DNA from 3 places in the Micromonospora sp. B006 genome. Region 1 is predicted to be linked to each of the others. Evidence: riboswitches for the same ligand, from Rfam matches in the RefSeq annotation. Region 1 holds a riboswitch; each other region holds the start of a gene.
The links. Region 1 has a riboswitch for cyclic di-AMP ahead of MicB006_RS12040 (transglycosylase family protein). Riboswitches for the same ligand answer to the same signal wherever they lie in the genome.

Region 1 (7,168 bases):
ACCCCGCCGACGAGGTGGCGAAGCGGTTCTCCACCGAGGTCGGCATCGGGCAGTACGGCATCACCGTGCAGGACCACGCGAACGGGATGGCCACGTTCGCGGCCGGCGGCAAGCGCGCCGACGCCCACTTCGTCCGCTCGGTGAGCAAGGACGACGAGGAGGTGTGGACCGAGCAGCTGCGCACCACCGATCTGGGGCTGGACCGGGAGGCGCTCGACCAGCTGGACTGGACGCTGCGCCGGGTCCGGGCCGCCAAGCTGGACAACGGCTGGGACTCCGCCGGCAAGACCGGAACCTGGCAGGCCGGGCAGAGCACCACGCAGAACGTGCACACCTGGATGGTGGGCTGGACCGGCGCGCTGGCCTCGGCGGTGTGGCTGGGCACCACCGACGGCAAACCACTGCGGACCAGCGACGGCAGCTACGAGGTGTACGGCTCGACCGGCGCCGCGCCGATCTGGCGGCAGTTCATGACAAAGGCCACCGAGGCGATGAAACTCGACCCGGGCAAGTACCGCTTCGGTGAGCCGAAGTTCCCCGGCGACACACCGGAGCCGACCGCGTCGGCGCCGCCGCCGTCCACCGCCGCGCCCACGCCGTCCGGCTCGCCGAGCCCGAGCCCGACCCCGTCGAGCCCCAGTCCGAGCCCGGAGCCGACCGGTCGGCCGACGTCGCGGCCCACGCTGACGCCCTCGCTGCCGCCGCCGCCCACCGTCGCGCCGACGCGGACCCGCGGCCCACGCTGACGCGGCCACGCCGCCCGGCCCCGGTCGGCGGCGGGCCCGCGCGGCGTGGCCGGCTCGGGCGGTGGCGACCTCGCGTCTATGTGCGCCATTCGCGCACATAGGCAACGTCCGCAATTTGCACGGGCAGCCATCCACCGTCGGCGATGTTCGCCCTGATCAGGGCCTATTGAAGATCATGGTTGCGTGGGACGACGCGCGCGGCGACACGCCCGACTGTCAGTCGTTGCCCAGGTCACCCATTGCTCACGGCTCGCGCGGCGTGTGATTGTGCACCAGCGAACCGCCGACCCCCGGCGACTCGCGACGGTCGATCTGTCGACCCGGAGCCACGCCGGCAGCTCCGGTGACCGGCCGTCACCCTGCCTCGCACCACCGCGCCGCCCGTCCCCACCGGGCTCGTGCGGCGCGCCTGTAGAACAGGAGCAAACCTCCGTGAAACTCTCACCTCGCCTCGCCGCGCTCACCGGCGCGGCTGCGGCCGGCGTGATCGCCGCCGGCACCGCCGCAGCCGTGCAGGCCGCGCCACCCGGGCCCGCCGCCCCCAACCCGGCCCAGGCCCGAGCGGCCGCCGCCGACTCGGCCCGCGCCATGGTCGCGGGCCGCCCCGCGTACCTGCAGGCCGGCGCCGACGACGCGTTCGTCCAGAAGCCGGTCATCTCCTCCGAGGGAACCCAGTACGTGCCGTACGAGCGCACGTACAAGGGCCTGCCCGTGGTCGGCGGCGACTTCGTGCTGGCCACCGACTCGGCCGGCAACCTCAAGTACGCCTCGGTCGCGCAGCAGCGGCCGATCGGCGCCCTCGCCACCACGCCCGCGCTGACCGAGGCCGCCGCCGCGACCACGGCGCGCGCCCAGCTCAAGACGGTCAGCGCGGTCGAGGGCACCACGCTCGTGGTCTACACGCTCGGCGCCGCACCGGCGCTGGCCTGGGAGACCACGGTACGCGGCACCAGCGCGGACGGCCCGAGCCGGCTCACCGTCGACGTCGACGCCCGCACCGGCGCGGTCCTGCGCAAGCAGGAGCACGTGGTGCGCGGCACCGGCACCGGCGCCTGGAACGGGCCCAGCCCGCTCACGCTCAACACCACCCAGTCGGGCTCCACGTACACCATGAAGGACCCGACCGTCACCAACCTGAGCTGCCAGGACTCGGCGAACAACACCACGTTCAGCGGCTCCGACGACGTGTGGGGCAACGGCACCGCCACCAACAAGGAGACCGGCTGCGTGGACGCGCTGTTCTCCGCGCAGACCGAGCACAAGATGCTCGCCCAGTGGCTGGGCCGCAACGGCGCCAACGGCAACGGTGGCTACTGGCCGATCCGGGTGGGCCTCAACGACCAGAACGCCTACTACGACGGCAGCCAGGTACAGATCGGCAAGAACACCGCCGGTCAGTGGATCGGCTCGCTGGACGTGGTGGCGCACGAGATCGGCCACGGCATCGACGACTACACCCCCGGCGGCATCTCCGGCGGCGGCACCCAGGAGTTCGTGGCGGACACGTTCGGCGCGGCCACCGAGTGGTTCGCCAACGAGCCGTCCAGCTACGACGCGCCGGACTTCCTGGTCGGCGAGAAGATCAACCTGGTCGGCTCCGGCCCGATCCGCAACATGTACAACCCGTCGGCGCTCGGCGACCCGAACTGCTACTCCAGCAGCATCCCGTCGACCGAGGTGCACGCCGCGGCCGGGCCGGGCAACCACTGGTTCTACCTGCTGGCCAACGGCAGCAGCCCGACCAACGGGCAGCCGTCCAGCTCGACCTGCAACAGCAGCAGCGTGAGCGGTCTGGGTATCCAGAAGGCCATCAAGATCATGTACAACGCCATGCTGCTGAAGACGTCGTCCTCGTCCTACCTGAAGTACCGCGTCTGGACGTTGCAGGCGGCGAAGAACCTCTACCCGAGCAGCTGCACCGAGTTCAATGCGGTCAAGGCGGCCTGGGCCGCGGTCAGCGTACCGGCCCAGTCGGGTGAGCCGACCTGCGCCGGCGGCACCCCGACGCCCACGCCGACCGCCACCACCACCCCGCCGTCGGGTGGCTGCTCCGGCAACAAGCTCGCCAACCCCGGCTTCGAGTCGGGCAACGTGAGCTGGACCGCCTCGTCCGGCGTCATCACCACCGACAGCGGCCAGGCGGCGCACGGCGGCTCGTACAAGGCGTGGCTGGACGGGTACGGCTCGTCGCACACCGACACGCTCAGTCAGTCGGTGACGATCCCGGCCGGCTGCCGGGCGACGTTGAGCTTCTGGCTGCACATCGACAGCGCGGAGACGACCACGAGCACCGCGTACGACAAGCTCACCGTCAAGGCCGGCAGCACCACGCTGGCCACCTACTCCAACCTGAACAAGGCCACCGGGTACGTGCAGCGATCCTTCGACGTCTCGTCGCTCGCAGGCACCACGGCGACCATCTCGTTCAGCGGCGTGGAGGACAGCTCTCTGCAGACGTCCTTCGTCGTCGACGACACCGCGGTCACCCTGAGCTGACCGTGGCGTAGCGCGGCCGGTCGTCGTCCTCCCGGCGGCCGGCCGCCTCGTCGTCTCAGGCCGGGCGCCCGGCCCGGGACGAGGTGCCGCGGTCACGATGGATCCGGGCGGCCGCCTCGTGCATCGCGCGGCCGAACAGCTCGGCCTGGTCGCCCATGCTGCCGAGCCGGGCGGCGAGCGCGTCGGCGTCGGCTCGCGCCGACGCGCTGACCTGTGCGTCCAGCTCGGACAGCGCGTCGTTGGCGGCGGCGACGAGGTGTCCGCTGAGGACGTCGAGGGGCTCGCCGGCCAGCTCCGGGTCGATCGTCACGGAATCCAGCCGGCCACCCTGGACGGCGACCGCGCGGACCCGCCCACCGGCCGCAGTGCCCTCGGCGCGCAGCAGGTCGGCCGGTTCGCCGTCGGCGTGCGCCGAGGACCGGGAGCGCATCGAGGTGAGCGCCTGCTGCGTGCGGGTCAGCAGCTCGTCGAGGCTCGCGGCCGCCGAGAACGGGTCGTTGGTCATATCCGCGCTTTCTTCACGTCTTAGCCGATCATCGTGACCCTAACAACCGGCTCCGACGAATCGCGGTCACCGGCCGTCGCGGGCCGTGTCCCGGCGCCGGGAGCAGGCCGGACACCGGCGACACGGCGTGTCGCGGACGGCCGGACGCCCGGCCGGGGCGAACCGGCCGGGCGTCCGGATCAGGTCAGCGCAGAAGCAGCCGCTGACCAGGGAAGATCAGGCCGGGGTCGTCGCCGACCACTGCCCGGTTGCGCTCGTGCAGGGCACGCCAGCCGCCGTCGACGCGCTGCGCCACGGCGATCTCCGACAGCGTGTCCCCGCGCCGGACCACGTACGTCCCGACGCCGGACGCCGGCCGCGGCGCCGCCTTCGTCGCGACCCGTTCCGGCGCGGCCCTGCGCGTGGCGGCCCGCTCCGGGGCGGTCTGCTTCGAGGTGGTCTTCTTCGGGTTCGCCTTCTTCGGCGTGGCCCGCTCGGACCGGGTCGCGGCGGCGCTCGCCGAGCCGCCCTTCCTGCCGCAGACCGGCCACGCGCCGATGCCCTGCCCGCGCAGCACCTTCTCGGCGACGGCGATCTGCTCGGACCGGCTGGCCAGGTCGGCCCGGGCGGCGTACTTCTGCCCGCCGTAGCCGTTCCAGGTGGCGCGGGAGAACTGGAGCCCGCCGTAGTACCCGTTGCCGGTGTTGATCTTCCAGTTGCCGCCTGACTCGCAGCGCGCGACCGCGTCCCAGTTGACGCCGGCGCTGGCCGGAGCGGCCGGGCCGAACAGGGTCGCGGCGCCGACGGCGGTGCCGGCCACCACCGCTCCGAGAGCCGTACGGCGGCTTCGAGCCGAGTATGCAGTTGACATGTGGATTCCTCCACGCCGACGAGGTGAGCTGTCGGGTTCGGGCCGAGGAGCCCGGCCGCCGGTGGCGGCTTCACCCCGAGGTGACGAGGCACCGTGGTACGTGTGGTTCCCCCGCTCCCGCACGACGTCCGGTAACCGCGGCCGGAGGCGGGACTAGGCGTTTCCGGCCTACGGTGTCCACGAATGCGGACGGAACCGACGTTATGGACGATTTGCGACGATCATCCACTTCTTGTGACCCTGTTCACCCGGCCGGGCTACCACCTGTGGAGCTACGGTGGCAGGGCTGAGCAAGATCACGGGAGGGCCGGACGGATGACCGATCACGGACACGAGCTGACCTTCGGCGGCTTCATCACCCCCGCCGCCGGGCAGCCCGACCAGGTGGTGGCGCTGGCCACGCTCTGCGAGCAGGTCGGGCTGGACCTGGTCACGTTCCAGGACCACCCGTACCAGCCGGGCTTCCTGGACACCTGGACGCTGATGTCCTACGTGGCCGCCGCCACCGAACGTATCCGCCTGGCCGGCAACGTGCTCAACCTGCCGCTGCGGCAGCCCGTGGTGCTGGCCCGCAGCGTGGCCAGCCTGGACCTGCTCACCGGCGGGCGGGTCGAGCTGGGGCTCGGCGCGGGCGCGTTCTGGGACGCGATCGAGGCGACGGGCGGGCGGCGCCTGTCCCCCGGCGCGGCAGTCGAGGCCCTGGACGAGGCGATCCGGGTGATCCGCGAGGTCTGGGACATCGACCGGCGCGGCATGATCCGGGTCGACGGCGAGCACTACCGGGTGGTCGGCGCCAAGCGTGGCCCGGCGCCCGCGCATCAGGTGGGCATCTGGGTCGGCGCGTACAAGCCGCGCATGCTCCGCCTTGTCGGCCGCGCCGCCGACGGCTGGCTGCCCTCCCTGTCCTACCTGCCCAAGGGGCCCGACGAGCTGCCCGCCCTGAACGCGCTCGTCGACGAGGGCGCTCAGGCCGCCGGGCGCGACCCGGCCGAGATCCGCCGCATGCTCAACGTGAACGGCACGTTCGCCCGCTCGTCGGCCGGCTTCCTGGCCGGTCCGCCGGAGCAGTGGGTCGAGGAGTTGGCCGGGCTCACGCTGGAGCACGGCGTCACCACGTTCATCCTCGGCAGCGACGAGCCCCGCGCGATCCAGATCTTCGCCCAGGAGGTCGCGCCCGCGGTGCGGGAGCTGGTCGCCGCCGAGCGCACCGCGCCGGGCAGCGGCGCCCGCGCGGTCGCCGACGAGACGGCCGCCACCGGCGGGCCGGCCACGCTGGCGGTCACTCCCACCCCAGACCCGGGGGTACGCCTGAGCGCGCGCCGCCCCTGGGACGAGTCGACCCGGCCGACCGCCCCGCCGCCACCGGCCGGACAGGTCTACCCGGCCCGGGGACAGGCCGCCGGGCAGCACCTGGTGGACGTGCACGACCATCTGCGCCAGGAGCTGGCCCAGGTGCGCGACCTGCTGGAACAGGTCAAGCGAGGCACTGTCTCGCCGGGCCGGGCGCGTGCCGCGCTGAACGAGATGACCATGCGGCAGAACAACTGGACGCTCGGGGCGTACTGCGCGGCGTACTGCACCATGGTCACCCAGCACCACGGGCTGGAGGACGCCTCGATCTTCCCGCACCTGCGCCGCTCCGAGGCAGGGCTGGCGGCCGTGCTGGACCGCCTCGAGGAGGAGCACGTGGTGATCCACGGCGTGGTGGAGAGCGTCGACCGGGCGCTCGTGGAGCTGGTCCGGCGGCCCGGCGACTTCACGCAGCTCCAGGAGGCGGTGGACCTGCTCACCGACACGCTGCTGTCGCACCTGTCGTACGAGGAGCACCAGATCGTCGAGCCGCTGGCCCGGCACGGTTTCTTCCCCGGCCAGCTGTGAGGTAGCTGACTTCTGATTTCCTAAGTCAGGGGGTACCGTCGACGCCATGACGGACCTCCTCGCGCAGCGTGACTCCTGGTCCACCGCCAACTGCTCGATCGCCCGGGCGCTGGAGGTGGTCGGCAACCGCACCACGCTGCTCCTGCTGCGGGAGGCGTCGTTCGGCACCCGCCGCTTCGACGACTTCGCCCGGCGGGTCGGCATCAGCGAGCCCGTCGCCGCCGCACGCCTCAAGCAGCTCGTCGCCGACGGGCTGCTCGACCGGCGCCCCTACCGCGAGCCCGGGCAGCGCACCCGCGACGAGTACGTGCTCACATCCAAGGGCAGCGATCTCATCCCGGTGCTCGTCGCGCTGCGGCAGTGGGGCGACACGTACGCCGCCGACGAGGCGGGCCCCGCGGTCCGGGTGGCCCACGACGAGTGCGGCGCTGCCGTGCACGCCCGGCTGCGCTGCGACGCCGGGCACGACGTACCGCCCGGCGAGCTGGCCGTGCTGCCCGGTCCGGGCCTGCTGTCCGCCTGACCCCCCTTCCTCACCACCTCTCGGAGCGAGACATGAAGATCGCTGGAAGCACCGCCCTGGTCACCGGCGCCAACCGTGGCTTCGGCCGGCACCTGGCCGCCGAACTCGTCGCGCGCGGCGCCACCGTCTGGGCCGGCGCGCGCAACCCGGACACCGTGAACCTGCCCGGC
Region 2 (7,168 bases), 2.4 Mb from region 1:
GCCTTCCCTAATGTGGGGCACCGACCGCTGTGGGTCGTCTGCCTCGAATCTTCCCTCTCGCGAGGCGCCCGGCGGTCGGTTGCAAAGGAGTCCGTGCCGGTGGCAACCACGCCCCCTCAACGTCACGCCCCGAGCGCTCCACCCGGCCGGCGGGCCGGGTTCCAACGGATGGCACGCCGTCTGGTCACCCTGGTGGCGGCCGCCGCGGTCGGTGCCGGGATGCTGACGGCTCCGGCGCACGCGGCGCCGTCGGTGGACGAGATCGACGCGCAGATCGACAAGCAGTGGGAGCAGCTCGAACCCACCATCGAGCAGTTCAACAAGGTCCGCTCGCAGCTTCGCGCCAACCAGAAGAAGTCCAAGGCGCTGAAGGACAAGATGGTGCCGCTGGAGCTGGCCTCCACGCTCGCCATGAACAAGGTCGGCGACATCGCGGCCCGCTACTACATCCAGGGCCCGTCGCAGGAGCTGGGCGCGCTGCTGGTGAGCACCAAGCCGGGCACGCTGGCCGAGCAGCTGGTCATGCTGGACCGGATCGCCGACGACCAGCGCCGCCAGATCGCCGGTGTGCTCAAGGTGCGGGACGAGTACAACAGGCAGAAGGAGAAGCTCGACGCGCTGATCGAGCTGGAGACCAAGCAGCAGAACGATCTCGCGGCGAAGAAGAAGCAGATCGACTCGGAGATCAAGCGGCTCACCGCCATGCTGCCGGTGACCTCGATCCGCCCGGCCGGCTGCCCGAAGATCGACGGCGTGGTGAGCAGCGCCGCGCGGACCGCGATCGCGACGGCGTGCGCCCAGGTCGGCGACCCGTACGTGTGGGGCGCCACCGGCCCGAACTCGTTCGACTGCTCCGGCCTCACGCAGTACGCGTACAAGGCGGCGGGCATCTCGCTCACCCACTTCACCGGCGCGCAGTGGAACGAGGGCCGCAAGGTGTCCCGCTCCGAGGCGCGCCCCGGTGACCTGGTGTTCTTCGGCTCCGATCTGCATCACGTCGGGCTCTATCTCGGCAACGGGGTGATGGTGCACGCGCCCCGGACAGGCAAACCGGTCCAGGTGTCGAGCATCAACACCCAGCCGCTCGCCGGCTTCGTCCGGGTCACCTGACCTCGGTCACACGAAAAGGCCCCCGGTCCCTGCGGACCGGGGGCCTTCGCGTTCTGGTGGAGAGGTCAGCGCGGCGCGCCGACCGGGGACGGCAGGATCAGCACGTCGTCCAGGTTCACGAACATGATCCGGTGGCCGAACTGGACCTGCACGTAGCGGTTCTCGCCGCGTACCACGGTCCGGTCACCCGGGGCGGAACCGTCGAACGAGACCGCCCGGTAGTACTCGCCGGGCAGCACCCCGCCCACCGCGTACCGCTGGCCGGCGGCGAACGTGTACTGCAGCGGCGAGATGGTCTGGTACGGGATGGTGTCCGGGTAGGCGGCCTGCTCCGGGTAGGCGCGGCCGTACACCGGGATGGTGGCCTTGCCGGGCCGCGGGGTCACCACGAAGCCGGTGGCCCACTTGGCGGTGGGCGCGGAGGCCGGGTTGAGGAACCACGCCTTCTGGCCGAGGTACCAGATCGCGGTCCAGTCGCCCTGCCGGCCGGCGAGCGCGTACGTCTGGCCGGCGGAGGCGCGGGCGCCGTGGTCGGAGATGTACATCGTGTCCGGCGTGCCGTCCGGGCGCAGCCCGAGGTCGTTGACGAGCGGGGCGTCCAGGCTCGGCGCGGTCCGCAGGACCACCGCCGAGGAACCGCGCGACGGGCACGGCTCGGCCGGCGGCCGGGGCGTCGGGACGCCGGGCGGCTGCTGGTTGCAGCCGGTGAACGCGGGCCGGTTGGTGGCGAAGTCCGGGTCGATGGTGACCAGGCCGGTCTTCGCCGTGCCGGTGCCGCGGAACGGTGCCTTCATCAGGTCGTAGTAGTGCGACCAGTCCCAGTAGGGCCCCGGGTCCCAGTGCATGCCGCCCACGTTGGCGGCGGTGATGCCGGGCACGTTGTCGTGGCCGATGATGTGGTGCCGGTCCATCGGGATGCCGAACTTCAGCGCCAGGTGGCGGACCAGCTTGGCGGAGGTGCGGTACATCGCCTCGGTGTACCAGGTGCCCTGGCCGGCGAAGCCCTCGTGCTCCAGGCCGATGGACTTGGCGTTGACGTACCAGTTGCCGGCGTGCCAGCCGACGTCCTTGGTCTTGATGTGCTGGGCGATGTAGCCGTCCACCGAGCGCAGCGTGTAGTGCCAGCCCAGGTAGTCGGCCCGCTTCACCAGGTCGACGCTCGGGCCGAAGTAGCCCTCGGTGTCGTGGATGACGATGTACTCGATCTTCTGCTGCTTCGGCCGGTCGCCCAGGTCGTGGTTGCCGTAGTCGCCCGGGTCGTCGCTGAGCTGCTCGTAGGGGGCGGGAATCCACTCGCAGGCCAGCCGGACCGGGCACTCCAGCCCGTCCGGCCGCTCGGCGTTGCGCAGGCCGAGCCGGGCCAGCCGGGAACGGTCCGGCTTCGCGGCGGTGGCGGCGAGCGTGACCCGCTGGCCGTCGTCGGTGGTCCGGGTGGCGCCCTGGCCGAGCTGGTCGTAGACCTCGTCGGCGAAGGCCGCCGCCGCGTCGGCGGTGTCCGCGCCGGAGTACCGGGCCACCGCGGCGTACCAGGCCGCCGGGTCGGTGCCGGCGCCGACCGGCCCGCCCAGTGCCTTCTGGTACGACGCCAGCAGCGCCGCGCCACCGCGGATGTTCGCGGCCGGGTCGGTGCGCAGCGTGCCCGCGTCGAGTCCGGTGAGCGCGGCGGCGGCGTCGAGCGTCTGGAGCGAGGCGCTCGGCAACGGGGTCTCCCGCGTCGGCGCGGCGGCCGTGGCCGGGTCGAGCTTGAGCGGGCGGGCGTCGTCGCCGCGCGGGTCCTCGTCCTCGTCGACGTGGGCGCTGCCCGGCATGGCGAGGATGTGCGCGGCGTCGGTCAGGTGCATCGGGCCGTAGCCGCCGCTGGTGCTGGGCTGCCCGGTGTGGGTGTCCCAGCGGGACTCCAGATAGGAGACGCCGAGCAGCACGTTCTGCGGTACGCCGTACTCTGCCGCGGCGGCGGCGTATTGTTGTTGCCGGTCGCTCGCGGGCGTGGACGTGTCCGGCGCGGCGGTCACGGGGCCGGTCGTCGCCAGCACGGTGGCTGTGGCCACGGCGGCGGCGAGCAGTATCCGTCTGCCCGACGGCAGGGCGGAGAGATGCATCGAACCTCCTGGACAGGGATGGGGGTCACTGCATTCCCACCCTCACTCCGCACACCCGTGATGGTCAATACCTTTCCAGTGAGTAATCAGCAGTGAAAGAAAATTTCACCTCCGCGCGGAGTGGGGCATCGCATCGCGTACGGAGTGTCACGGCGCTGGAAGTTGCGGATCGATAACGGTGGTCCCTACTCTGGTGAATCGTCGGCCGCACGTCTCACCGTCCAACCCGGTCGGTGACGGTTCGACACCGCCGAGTCGCCTCCGGGCGAGCCGGGGAACCAGGTACCTGGGGTGAATCCGCAGCGCTGCTGCGGTAGGGCGGCTCCCTTCCCGCCCGAATCCGTCAGCTAACCCGGTAGGCGGTACGGAAGAAGGAGTACGGACGCCCGGTGGCACTCCATGCCCCGCGGCCGTCGTCGGGCCGGTCCACCGACCGGTCCAGCCTCGCGCCGCGTTCCCGCTGGTCCCGCTTCACCACAGCCCTCGCCGCGCTGGTCGGCACCGCCGTCGTTCTGACCGGCGGCGCCACGGCGGCACACGCCGAACCCTCGGTCGCCGAGATCGAGGCCCAGATCGACCGCGACTGGAACAAGCTCGAACCGGTCATCGAACAGGTGAACGCCGTACGCGAGCAGCTCGCCGCGCGGCGCAAGCAGGCCGACGCGCTCGGCCGCCAGATCGCACCCCTCCAGGCCCGGGTGGACGCCGCCCTCGGCCAGGTCGGCGGCCTCGCCGCCGACGCCTACAAGGGCGACAATCTCTCCACAGTCAACGTGCTGCTCGGCAGCCGCTCGCCCGGTGACCTGGTCAACGGCCTGGAACTGCTCGACCGCTTCGCGCACCGGCAGCACGAGCAGGTGCGTTCCGTCGCCGCGCTGCGCGACGAGCTGGCGGCGAAGAAGAAGCCGCTGGACGAGATGATCGCCGGGCTGGCGCGCACCGAGGCCCAGCTCGCGGCGAAGAAGAAGCAGATCGACGCCGAGATCGCCAAGCTGCAGAAGCTGCGGCTCAAGGTGTACGGCAAGGGTGGCGGCGGCCCGCTGCGCCCGGCGCCCTGCCCGGCCGGCTACCCCGGCGGCCCGGCCGGAGCGGCGGTGAAGTTCGCCTGCGCCCAGATCGGCAAGATCTACGTCTGGGGCGCCGCCGGCCCGGACCACTTCGACTGCTCGGGCCTCACCCTGGCGGCCTGGGCCAAGGGCGGAGTCTCGCTGCCGCACAACGCGCGCCAGCAGCACGCCGTGACGAAACGGATCAGCCGCGCCGACCTGCGCGCCGGTGACCTCGTCTTCTACTACAGCGACCTGCACCACGTGGCGATGTACGTGGGCGACGGCTGGGTGGTGCACGCCTCCCAGTCCGGCAAGCCCATCACGATGAAGCGGGTCGACGACGGCGACATCAACAGCTACGGCCGCGTGTAAGGAAGGGTCCCCTCTTAACGCCTCCGGTAGAGGAGGGGGCCCCTATTAACAACTGCGGTCGGCGTCAGCGCGTCGGCCAGGTGCGCCAGCTCTGCCAGGACCGGCTCGGCGTCGGGCCGCGCTGCCCCTGGTAACGCGAGCCGTAGACGGCCGAGCCGTACGGGTGCTCGGCCGGCGAGGAGAGCCGGAAGATGCAGAGCTGGCCGATCTTCATGCCGGGCCAGAGCGTGATCGGCAGGTTCGCCACGTTCGACAGCTCCAGCGTGACGTGACCGGAGAAGCCCGGGTCGATGAAGCCGGCGGTCGAGTGGGTCAGTAGACCCAGCCGGCCCAGGCTCGACTTGCCCTCCAGCCGGCCGGCGAGCTGGTCGCCCAGCGAGATCACCTCGAGCGTGGAGGCGAGCACGAACTCGCCCGGGTGCAGCACGAACGGCTGCCCCTCCGGCACCTCCACCATCGAGGTCAGGTCGTCCTGCTGTACCGACGGATCGATGTGTGTGTAGAGATGGTTGTTGAACACCCGGAACAGCCGGTCCAGGCGTACGTCGATGCTCGACGGCTGCACCAACGTGGGCTCGAAGGGCTCCAGCGCAAGCGTGCCGGCCTTGATCTCGGAGACCAGGTCGCGGTCGGAGAGCAGCATCGGAACACCATAGCGACCGGTATGGGTGACCTGCGTGTCGCACTACATCTTCGTACACGTGTTCGATAGGATGTCCGCATGGCTTCCTGGTCCGAATTCGCCGCCGACGAGCCCCGCCTCGCCGACGAGATCCGCCTCCTGATGCAGCAGTACGGGCCGGGCTTCGGCTACCTCGCCACGGTCCGCGCCGACGGCGGCCCCCGCGTCCACCCGGTTTCCCCGGTGATCACCGACGACGGCCTCTGGTGCTTCGTCATCGACTCGCCGAAGCGCCGCGACCTCGAACGCGACGGCCGCTACGCGCTGCACTCGTTCCCGCCGGAGGAGAGCGACGACGAGGCGTACATCGCGGGGCGCGCGCGGCCGGTGACCGACCCGGCCACAGTGGCCCACCTGGCCCGGATCGCGCGGGCGTCGCCGCAGGGTGACTGGCGGCTGTTCGAGTTCACTGTCGAGGCGGCGATGCTGACCCGGCGCGACCCGGTGGCCCAGCCCGGCGCCGCCCCGCCGCAGGTGCGGGTGTGGCTCGACCCGCTCGGTGCCGAACCGGCCCGGCGTGAGCCGGTAGCCGCCGAGGGCCGGCGCGGGCGGCACGGCTTCGACACCCGCCGCCCGGCCGCCTGACCAGAGCCCCGAAACGAGCGGTGCCGGCCCGTCCGAGGACAGGGCCGGCACCGGTACGTGGTGCGAGAAGGTCAGGCTGCGCGGTAGGCGTTCCACGCGGTGAGCATGCGGCTCGCCTGTCCGGCGGTGAACTGGTACATGCAGGAGTCGTACGTGTAGTCCATGAAGTTGGTGATCGGGTCCTTGCCGGTGGCCGAGCAGGTGTCACGGCCGGTAGGGCACTGGTACGCCGGGGACGCCTCGGCCGGGGTGTCGGAGACGCTGTCACCGGAGCCGGAGCAGCCGCCCTGGAAGGTGTGGTAGAGGTTCAGCCAGTGGCCGACCTCGTGCGTGCCGGTGTCGCCCTGGTTGTAGTTGGTCGACGTGCCGCCGGGCAGCGACTCGCTGAGCACCACCACGCCGTCCATCTTGTCCAGCGTCCGCTTCGGGAACGTGGCCCAGCCCAGCAGGCTGTCGCTCAGCTCGCCGAGGTAGATGTTCAGCGTGTTCTTGCCGCCCTCACGCAGCGAGGTCTTCATCGAGCGCTCGGCGGAGGAGCCCTGCACGATCGGGTACCACGACGGGTTCGTCACCCGGTTGATCTTCGTGAGCTGGAACCCGAAGGCGGTGGCGGCGCCGCCGGTCGAGCCCGCGTACGACTGGTTCAGCACGGTGATCTGCTGGTTGATCATCGAGTCCGGGATGTTGCCGCCGGCCCGGGTGCTGTTCTCCTGGATGACGTGCACGACGACCGGGATCGTCACGGTGGCCAGCGGGGTGACGGCGCCGGCCCGGAAGTTGGCCCGCTCGCGCTGCGCCGCGGCGAGGTCGGCTTCCCGGTCCTGGACCTGCCTGGCGGTCAGGTGGTTGGGGTCGAGCTTGGCGTTGCCGCCCTTCGCGACGCGGGCGTTCGAGTGCTCGTCGGCGTGGGCGTCAGCAGGCTCGGCGCAGACGCCGGCCGGGGCGGCCGAGAAGGCCGAAGCAGCGGGGACGACGCCGACGGCGGCGGTGCTGAGCAGCAGCGCGAGGGTCGACGTCGCGACACCGGCGGTACGCCGGGTCAGCAGGTTGGGACGCAGTCCCATGGGCCCACCTCTTTCTGACGGCGTGCCAGGGGGTGTGTCACGCCGGTGCGGAAACGTGGGGCAGACGTTACATCTCATCGATGCATTTGAGAACGCCCATATGTTGCCGACGTGCAACTTCGCGCTCGGCGACCTCGGCGCGTGCTTGATCCACTCCAGTTCGGGGAGGTGGCGGGGTCAACCGCCCGCCGATGCCGCCACCTCGGC
Region 3 (7,168 bases), 3.2 Mb from region 1:
ACGGCCTGCTTGATCCGCTCGCGCAGCTGCTGCGAGCGCAGCGCGTCGATGGTCGCGGTGAGCTTGGCGTTCTCGTCGCGTAGTCGCTCGATGCGGGTCAGCAGTTCGGCCGGCGGGGTGGCGGCGGCGGGCCCGACGGCCGGCGGGAACACCGTCTCGCTGACCCGCCGGTCGAAGCGGGCGGCGCTTTCGTCGTCGTCGAACGAGATGCCGAGGTCGTGCTTGCGCAGGAACGCGGTGATGGTCTCGAAGCGGGCCTTGTGGCCGTCGGTGAGCGCGGTGTAGTCGGCCTCGGCGTAGAGGTCGGCGGCGTCGACGTCGGCCGGCACGTCGCGCATGATCCGGTGCGGGATGTCGAAGTAACGGGCCAGTTCCAGGGTGCGCGAGTCGTGCGCGAACAGGTAGCCGGGCGTGCCGGCGGCCAGCGCGGTGATGGTGCCGTGGATGCGGGTGCCGAACGCGAAGTCGTAGCCGGACAGGTGCGACATCCAGGTCCACGGGTCGACGAACATGCGCACCTTGTCCTCGGCGAACAGCGGGTGCGAGGTGTGCAGCGGGATGTCGCTGCTCTGACCCCGGTGCTCGGGCGCGTCGCCGTAGAGCAGGGTGCCGAGGGTCCGCAGGTCCTGCGGTACGTAGCACAGGTTCGGGTAGCGCTCGTGGTGGTGGCGGACCACCGAGGCCATCGAGCGGACGTACGGGGAGATGGTGAGCGCCACCTTCGACTCGGCGGTCAGCTCCGGCTGCTTCTTGGCCAGCGGGAACGTGTCGCCGTGCAGGAACATCGACGGGCAGCCGATCTGCTCCACGTCGGAGAAGCCGAGCGTGTTGAGGTAGCTCTGGGTCACCTCGCCGCGTACGCCGATGCTGTGCGACCGGTCCAGCACGGCCTTGCAGAACGCGCGCACCGGCTCGTCGATCGGCCGCAGGTACTCGCGGTCGCCGTCGACGTTGGTCTGCACGCCGACGCCGAGCACCACCACCGGGATCTTCAGCCGTTCGATCAGCCGGGTCAGCGGGGTGAGGCGGTGCACGAAGCTGCGGCGGAAGGCGTTCGCCAGCGGCACGACGAACACGTCGTACCGTTCGTTGATCTCGTCGGCGACGCGCGGATCGGCCGGGGTGCGGGTCGGTGTGATCTCCGCCGTGGAGGTGGCCAGCAGCTTGTGCGCGGCGTGGCTGAAGACCAGGTTTCCGCTGTTGTCCCCGATCCAGTTGCCGGCGAACGTCTCCTCCGGCGTGAGGACGTCGAACGGGCCCTTGCGGGCGCGGAGCAGGATCCGCTGGTGCATCCGGTTCGCTCACCTTCCGTACGGCACGGCGTGCCGGCGGGCGCCGGTCGGGCGCTCGCGCGTGCAGGAACGGAAATCCTATCCGCCGCCCCTGAGTGACCCGGCGGCCGTCGGCTCGCCGGGAACGTCCCGGTACTCCGGGGTAGGGTGCCCGGAATGACCAGCGCGCCGACCGTCACCCGTGCCCCGCGTCTGCCGTCGCTGACCGGTTTGCGGTGGGTCGCCGCGCTGCTGGTCTTCGGCTTCCACGCCGGGACCATGGGGATCGTCGCCGAGCCGCACCTCAAGGCGGTGGTGGACAAGGCGTTCAGCCTCGGCCTGTCCGGCGTCGAGTTCTTCTTCATCCTCAGCGGGTTCGTGCTGGTCTGGTCGTACCGCGACGGGGAGCGGGCGTGGACGTTCCTGCGCCGCCGGCTCGCCAAGATCTACCCCAATCACGTGGTGACGTTCGTGGCGGCGCTGGCGGTGGCGGCGTGGTTCGCCGACCCGGTGCTGCCGTGGGCGGCGATCGGCAACTTCTTCCTGGTCCAGGCGTGGATCCCGCTGAACGGCTACTTCTACAGCGTCAACAACGTGAGCTGGTCGCTCTCCTGTGAGCTGGCCTTCTACCTGTGCCTGCCGCTGGTGGTGCCGCGGCTGCGCCGGGCCCGTACCGGGGTGCTCCGGGCCGTGCTGGTCGCGGCGCCGCTGCTCATCCTGGCGCTGTGGCCGGGCCAGGAGCTGGTGCCGGAGGAGCAGCGGTGGTGGTTCACCCAGATCTTCCCGGTGACCCGGTCGCTGGAGTTCTGGATGGGAGTGGCCGCCGCCGAGCTGATGCGCCGCAACCGCTGGCGCGGACCGAACCTCGCGGTCGCCACCGGCCTGTTCGTCACCACCTGGGTGGTCGCCGCGCTGTGGATTCCGGCCGAGTTCTGGGCGGCGTTGCTCGCCGTGGCGTACCTGCTGGTCATCGCCGCGGCGGCGGACGCCGACGTGCGCGGCCGGCCCACCCCCTGGCGGTCCCGGCCGATGATCTGGCTCGGTGAGGTCTCGTTCGCCTTCTACCTGGTGCACGTGCTGGTCATGGTCACCGTGCTGCGGCTGACCGGGGACTGGGGCACCGGCCTGCCCGGCTGGCGGGGGCCGCTCGCGGTGCTCGGCTTCCTGCTGCTCACGCTCGCGCTCGCCGCCGCGCTGCACCGCTGGGTGGAGCTGCCGATGATGCGCCTGCTCGGTCCGTCCCGCCGGGCCCGCGCGGCGTCGCGCGCACCGGCCGTGCCGGCTCCGCGCGGGCCCGCCGAGGGCGCGGCCGCCGACGGCGGCGCGCCGCCCGTCGCCGGTCCGGCCGAGGGCATCGAGTACGCCGGGCGGCGTCGACCGGACTGACCGCTGCGTCCCGGTCCGGCCGATTCGCGACACGCCGGGCGGCGGTGCGTCCCCGGGGGATCGGCGGTAATTTGTACCCGTGCTTCCGATCGCGCTCACCTGCCCCGTGTGGTGGGTGGCGCGCTGGACCGCCCGGATGCTGGCCAGTCTCGCCGTGGTCGTCGCCTGTTCGTTCGGCGCGGCCACCCTGCCGGCCGGCGCCGCCCCGGCCGCCGCAGCCGGCCCGACGTACGTGAGCACGCCGGCCGCCCCACGACCGGAACCCGACCGCGCCGCCGAGCGGCAGGCCCGTCCCGCCGCCGCCCCCGCGCCCGCCGCACGGGCGACCGACACGCTCCCGGCCGGCCCACAGCCGGTCCCGGCCGGCCGGATCACCGCGCCGGTCGGCCTGCGGGCCCCGCCCGCCCGCTGATCCGCCCACGGGCGCTCGCCCGTCACCGCACCCACCGAACGTCATCCCGCACCCGCCCCTCGACGGCCCGGCGCACGCGCGCCCCGCCCCGACCGGCCGCGCGGAGTCTCCCGCCAGGTTCTTCCCGTGAGGTGCCGACCATGTCGCAGACCGCTCTCTACCACTTCCTCACCGCGGTCCCCGAGGCCGCCGCCATCTGGTCTTTCCTGATGCTGCTCGCGTTCGGCCTGCTCGCCGTGCTGGTGGCCCGGCCCGAGCGGGACGGTGCCGCCGAGGTCGCCGCCGATCCGGTGGACGCGGACGCCGCGCGCCGCGACGACCTCGTCCGGTACGCCGAGGAGGTGGCGGTGGCCGCCACCGGGGCCGCCCAGACGGCCCGTCGCCGCCGGGAACGGTGGCTGGCCGCGCAGGACGAGGCGGAGCGGGCCTGGACCGCGTACGACGAGGCGGACACCGCCGCGCGCCGCCTGGCCGGGGCCGCCGCGCTGGCCGCCCCGCGGACCCCGCGCACCCCTGCGGAGTACGCGGCCCGGGAGCGCTGGCTGCACCACGCCGCCATGACGGCGCACTGGCGTGGCGACCTGTCCGCCCGCCAGCTCGCCGACGTGCTGGCGCGCCGCAACGGGTGGGACCCGCGCCGGCACCCGGCCGAGCAGGAGATCGTGCTGGCCCGCACCATCCGGGACCGGCGCCGGGCCGGGTGGGAGAGCGCCGCCGAGCGGGAGCGGCTGGCCTGGCGGGACGCCGAACTGGCCGCCGAGGCCGCCCGGACGCTCGCCGCCGAGGCGTACGCGGCCACCCTGGCGCTGCGGCCCGCCGCGGTGTCCCGCGGCGCGGCGACGATGCCCCTGCCCGTGGGCGCGTCCGTCCGCAACGCCCGGTGGCGTCCGGCCCGGGTCGGCTGAGCCGCCGCCGTCGACCGAATTGTTACCCGGAATGTGGTGACCCCGCTCACCCGGGACGCGGAAACGGGCGTCCGGCGCAGAACAGGGCAGCCGACCGCGCAATTGCCGGTCACCCGCTCGCCGTCTGTCCCCTTTCCGCCGCCAGGTCACGCCACCACCGCTTGTCCCATTGAGTGAAGTCAGTAACCGGCTGTTCCGAAATCCGTTACCGAGGATCACGTTTACGCAGGTGGGAGCGCTTGGCAGGGGCAATACCCACCGGTAGTGTCGGCGCGTCCGGTGCGGTAACCGATCGCAGAAGGCGACGCCGCGCCGACCCGCCTAATCGTGTCAACACGAACCGGGGAACCATGAGCACCATCGGGGTGAATCCGCGGCCACTGCCGCGGTAGGGCGTACTTCCCGCCCGAATCCGTCAGCTAACCCGGTCGGCGGCCACGGAAGGAGTGCCATCCTCGTGCCCACCCCTCGATCGTCCCCCCGCCTCCACGGCTCCGCGGTGCCCGCGCTCGCCTGACGCGACCGGCAAACCGCCCCTGGGCGCCCGGCATCACGGGCGTACCGCCCCCCGGCCCATCCGGCCCTGCCAGCACGTGTGGATCCCTCCGCGTGCCGGGCCGGCGTGTGCCGATCACGCCCCCCGTGGAGGATTTCGTGAAGCACCACCTGAAGCGTCAGCTGCGGCGGATCGCCACCGAGCGCCCGTACCAGATCATCGCCGGATCGGCCGCGGCGCTCGTGCTGGCCGCCGGCGCCGGCACCGCCCTTGCCGTCGGTGACGACGCCCCGGCCCACCAGGAGAACACCGCCTCGGTCGCCGAACTCGGCGCACGCCTCGGCGAGCCCGCCAGCCGCGGCGAGGCGCGCATCGTCGTCCCGCCGGCGTCGCCGAGCGCCGAGCCCAGCAAGTCGCCCAGCGCCTCCCCGTCGGCGAAGAAGGCCGCGGCGGACCCGGACGTCACCAAGGCCGCGCCGAAGCCGCCGTCCAGCAAGACCCTGGACTACGACTACCAGGCGCAGATCAACTACTACTACTGCGGCCCGGCCGCCGTGCGCAACGCGCTCAGCGCCACCGGCATCGAGCGCAGCCAGGACGCGCTGGCCGGCCCGCTCGGCACCACCGAGATGGGCACCAACTCGGCCGAGGACACCACGCGCGTGCTCAACCAGCAGGTCAAGGGCAACCCGTACAAAACCCGGATGATTCCCGGCTCGGCCAGCCCGGCCCAGATGGACCGGCTCCAGGCCGACGTGGTCGAGGCGATCAGCAACGGCCGCGGGGTCGTCGCGAACGTCGCCGGCACCGCCACCGACACCAACGGCGGCTGGCACTCGTTCCCCGGCGGCCACTACGTCGCGGTGATCGGCTACAAGGACGACGGCCGGACCGTCCGGATCGCCGACTCGGCCGACCCGTCGCTGCCGTCGTACTGGCTCACCACGATCGACCTGGCGCACTGGATCGCCAGCCGCGGCTACTCCGCCTGACCGTCCCGCACGTCCGAAGGCCGGCACCCCTCCCGGGGCGCCGGCCTTCCCCGTCCCCACCCGCCCTCGCCCGCCGCCCTCTCGGCGCGTCGATCTTGGACTTGTGGCGCCTGGTATGCCCGGCTCGCCCGCTATGGAAGGCACCACAACTCCAAGATCGGCGGCGAGGGCGAGGGCGAGGGCGGGCGGCGTGGGTGGGGCGGGTCGGTCGGGTTTGGTCTCGCGTGTCCGGGGCGGGCGGTGGCAGACTGCGCCAATGGGTGATGCGACGGGGAACCGGCACCTGATTCTCCTGCACGGCATGGGTGCCACCGGCGAGGTGTGGCTGCCCTGGGCGCCGCTGCTGGAGCGCCGCTGGCCCGGGCGCTGGCTCGCCCCCGACCTGGCGGGCCACGGCTGGTCGCCGCCGCTCGACGGCTACTCCTTCGAGGCCCTCGCTCAGCGCGTGGCCGACGGGCTCGGCCCGGTCCGGCTGGGCCCGCACGACCGGCTGGTGCTGCTCGGGCACTCGCTCGGCGGGGTGGTGGCGCTGGCGCTCGCGGCCCGGCAGCGGGCTCTTCCGGTCGACGCGGTGGTGGGGCTCGGCATCAAGGCGGTCTGGTCCCCGGCCGAGCTGGCGAAGGCCGGCGAGCTGGCCGCCCGGCCGGTCACCTGGTTCGCCACCCGGGACGAGGCGGCCCGCCGCTACCTGCGCGTCTCCGGGCTCGCCGGGCTGTTCGCCCCGGACCACCCGGTGGTGGAGGCGGGGCTGCGGCGGGTGGACGGCCGCTGGCGGCTGGCGATGGACCCGGCCGCGTTCGCGGTCGGCGAGCCCCTGCTGCCCGCCCTGCTGGCCGCCACCGGCGTGCCGGTGCTGCTGGCCCGCGGCGAGCAGGACCCGATGGTGAGCGACGAGCAGCTCAAGGAGCTGGGCGTACCGGTCGCCACCCTGCCCGGTCTGGGCCACAACGCGCACGTCGAGGACCCGGCCGCCGTGCTCGCCCTGCTCGACACGTACCTCTGAGCGGGGTCTACACCACCGCGCGCTGCGCCGGGACCGCCCAGTCGGCCTCCAGCTCGCGGCGGGCGGCGGCGAGGAACGCCTCGGCGTAGGCGTCGGCGGGGAAGTCGCCCAGGTAGCGGGTGCGCGCCGCCCAGCGCTGCGCGGCCTTCGGGTCGGCGTCGAGCAGGTCGGTGAGCACCTCGTCCACGTTGGACATGTCGCGCCGCAGCACGTAGCCGGAGGCCGCGAGCGGGAACCGCTCGACGAAGTGCTCGCCGTCGGCGCCGGTGTCGGTGACCGCGTACGGCTTGCCGGAGTAGAGCCAGTCGGAGATGACACCGGAGACGTCGGAGACCAAGGCGTCGGCCCGGTTGACGCACTCGGTGAGCGTCAGCTCGCGGGCCGCGGCGGCGCCCCACAGGTGCGGGCGGCCGGTCTTGGCCCGGTCGGCGGCGAGCAGCTCGGTGAGCCGGGCGAGCTGGCGGGCCGAGGCCGGGTTCTTGTCGGTGTACGGGTGGGCGCGCAGGATCACCGCCGCCCCGCGGTCGATCAGCCGGCGGATCAGCGTCTCGGCCACCGGCAGCGAGCAGTAGTTGGCGTCGGCGTGGTGCCCGGTCCAGGTCGGGGTGTAGAGGACCGTCGGGTGCGCCGACGCGGCGACCGGCTCCCGGCGTACCTCGATGGCCTCGACCTGGGGCCGGCCGACCACGACGAACTTGTCGGC

Region 2: it holds a riboswitch for cyclic di-AMP, as region 1 does, so the genes downstream of both, MicB006_RS00515 (NlpC/P60 family protein) here and MicB006_RS12040 (transglycosylase family protein) in region 1, are expected to answer to the same signal.
Region 3: it holds a riboswitch for cyclic di-AMP, as region 1 does, so the genes downstream of both, MicB006_RS25670 (C39 family peptidase) here and MicB006_RS12040 (transglycosylase family protein) in region 1, are expected to answer to the same signal.

What each region holds. Positions count from the first base shown of each region.
Region 1 covers NZ_CP030865.1:2,513,788-2,520,955, forward strand. The annotation lists gene MicB006_RS12025 (transglycosylase domain-containing protein) at 1-746, shown strand, start outside; gene MicB006_RS12030 (M4 family metallopeptidase) at 1,179-3,242, shown strand; gene MicB006_RS12035 (YbaB/EbfC family nucleoid-associated protein) at 3,298-3,747, opposite strand; gene MicB006_RS12040 (transglycosylase family protein) at 3,932-4,597, opposite strand; cyclic di-AMP (ydaO/yuaA leader) riboswitch at 4,596-4,767, opposite strand; gene MicB006_RS12045 (LLM class flavin-dependent oxidoreductase) at 4,913-6,475, shown strand; gene MicB006_RS12050 (helix-turn-helix domain-containing protein) at 6,522-6,998, shown strand; gene MicB006_RS12055 (SDR family oxidoreductase) at 7,031-7,168, shown strand, end outside.
Region 2 covers NZ_CP030865.1:102,264-109,431, forward strand. The annotation lists gene MicB006_RS00505 (C40 family peptidase) at 100-1,110, shown strand; gene MicB006_RS00510 (N-acetylmuramoyl-L-alanine amidase) at 1,176-3,209, opposite strand; cyclic di-AMP (ydaO/yuaA leader) riboswitch at 3,448-3,585, shown strand; gene MicB006_RS00515 (NlpC/P60 family protein) at 3,599-4,630, shown strand; gene dcd (dCTP deaminase) at 4,695-5,273, opposite strand; gene MicB006_RS00525 (pyridoxamine 5'-phosphate oxidase family protein) at 5,352-5,897, shown strand; gene MicB006_RS00530 (zinc metalloprotease) at 5,969-6,961, opposite strand.
Region 3 covers NZ_CP030865.1:5,714,140-5,721,307, forward strand. The annotation lists gene MicB006_RS25650 (polysaccharide pyruvyl transferase family protein) at 1-1,292, opposite strand, end outside; gene MicB006_RS25655 (acyltransferase) at 1,449-2,657, shown strand; gene MicB006_RS25660 (hypothetical protein) at 2,737-3,069, shown strand; gene MicB006_RS25665 (hypothetical protein) at 3,210-3,974, shown strand; cyclic di-AMP (ydaO/yuaA leader) riboswitch at 4,283-4,423, shown strand; gene MicB006_RS25670 (C39 family peptidase) at 4,629-5,462, shown strand; gene MicB006_RS25675 (alpha/beta fold hydrolase) at 5,719-6,465, shown strand; gene MicB006_RS25680 (CDP-glycerol glycerophosphotransferase family protein) at 6,473-7,168, opposite strand, start outside.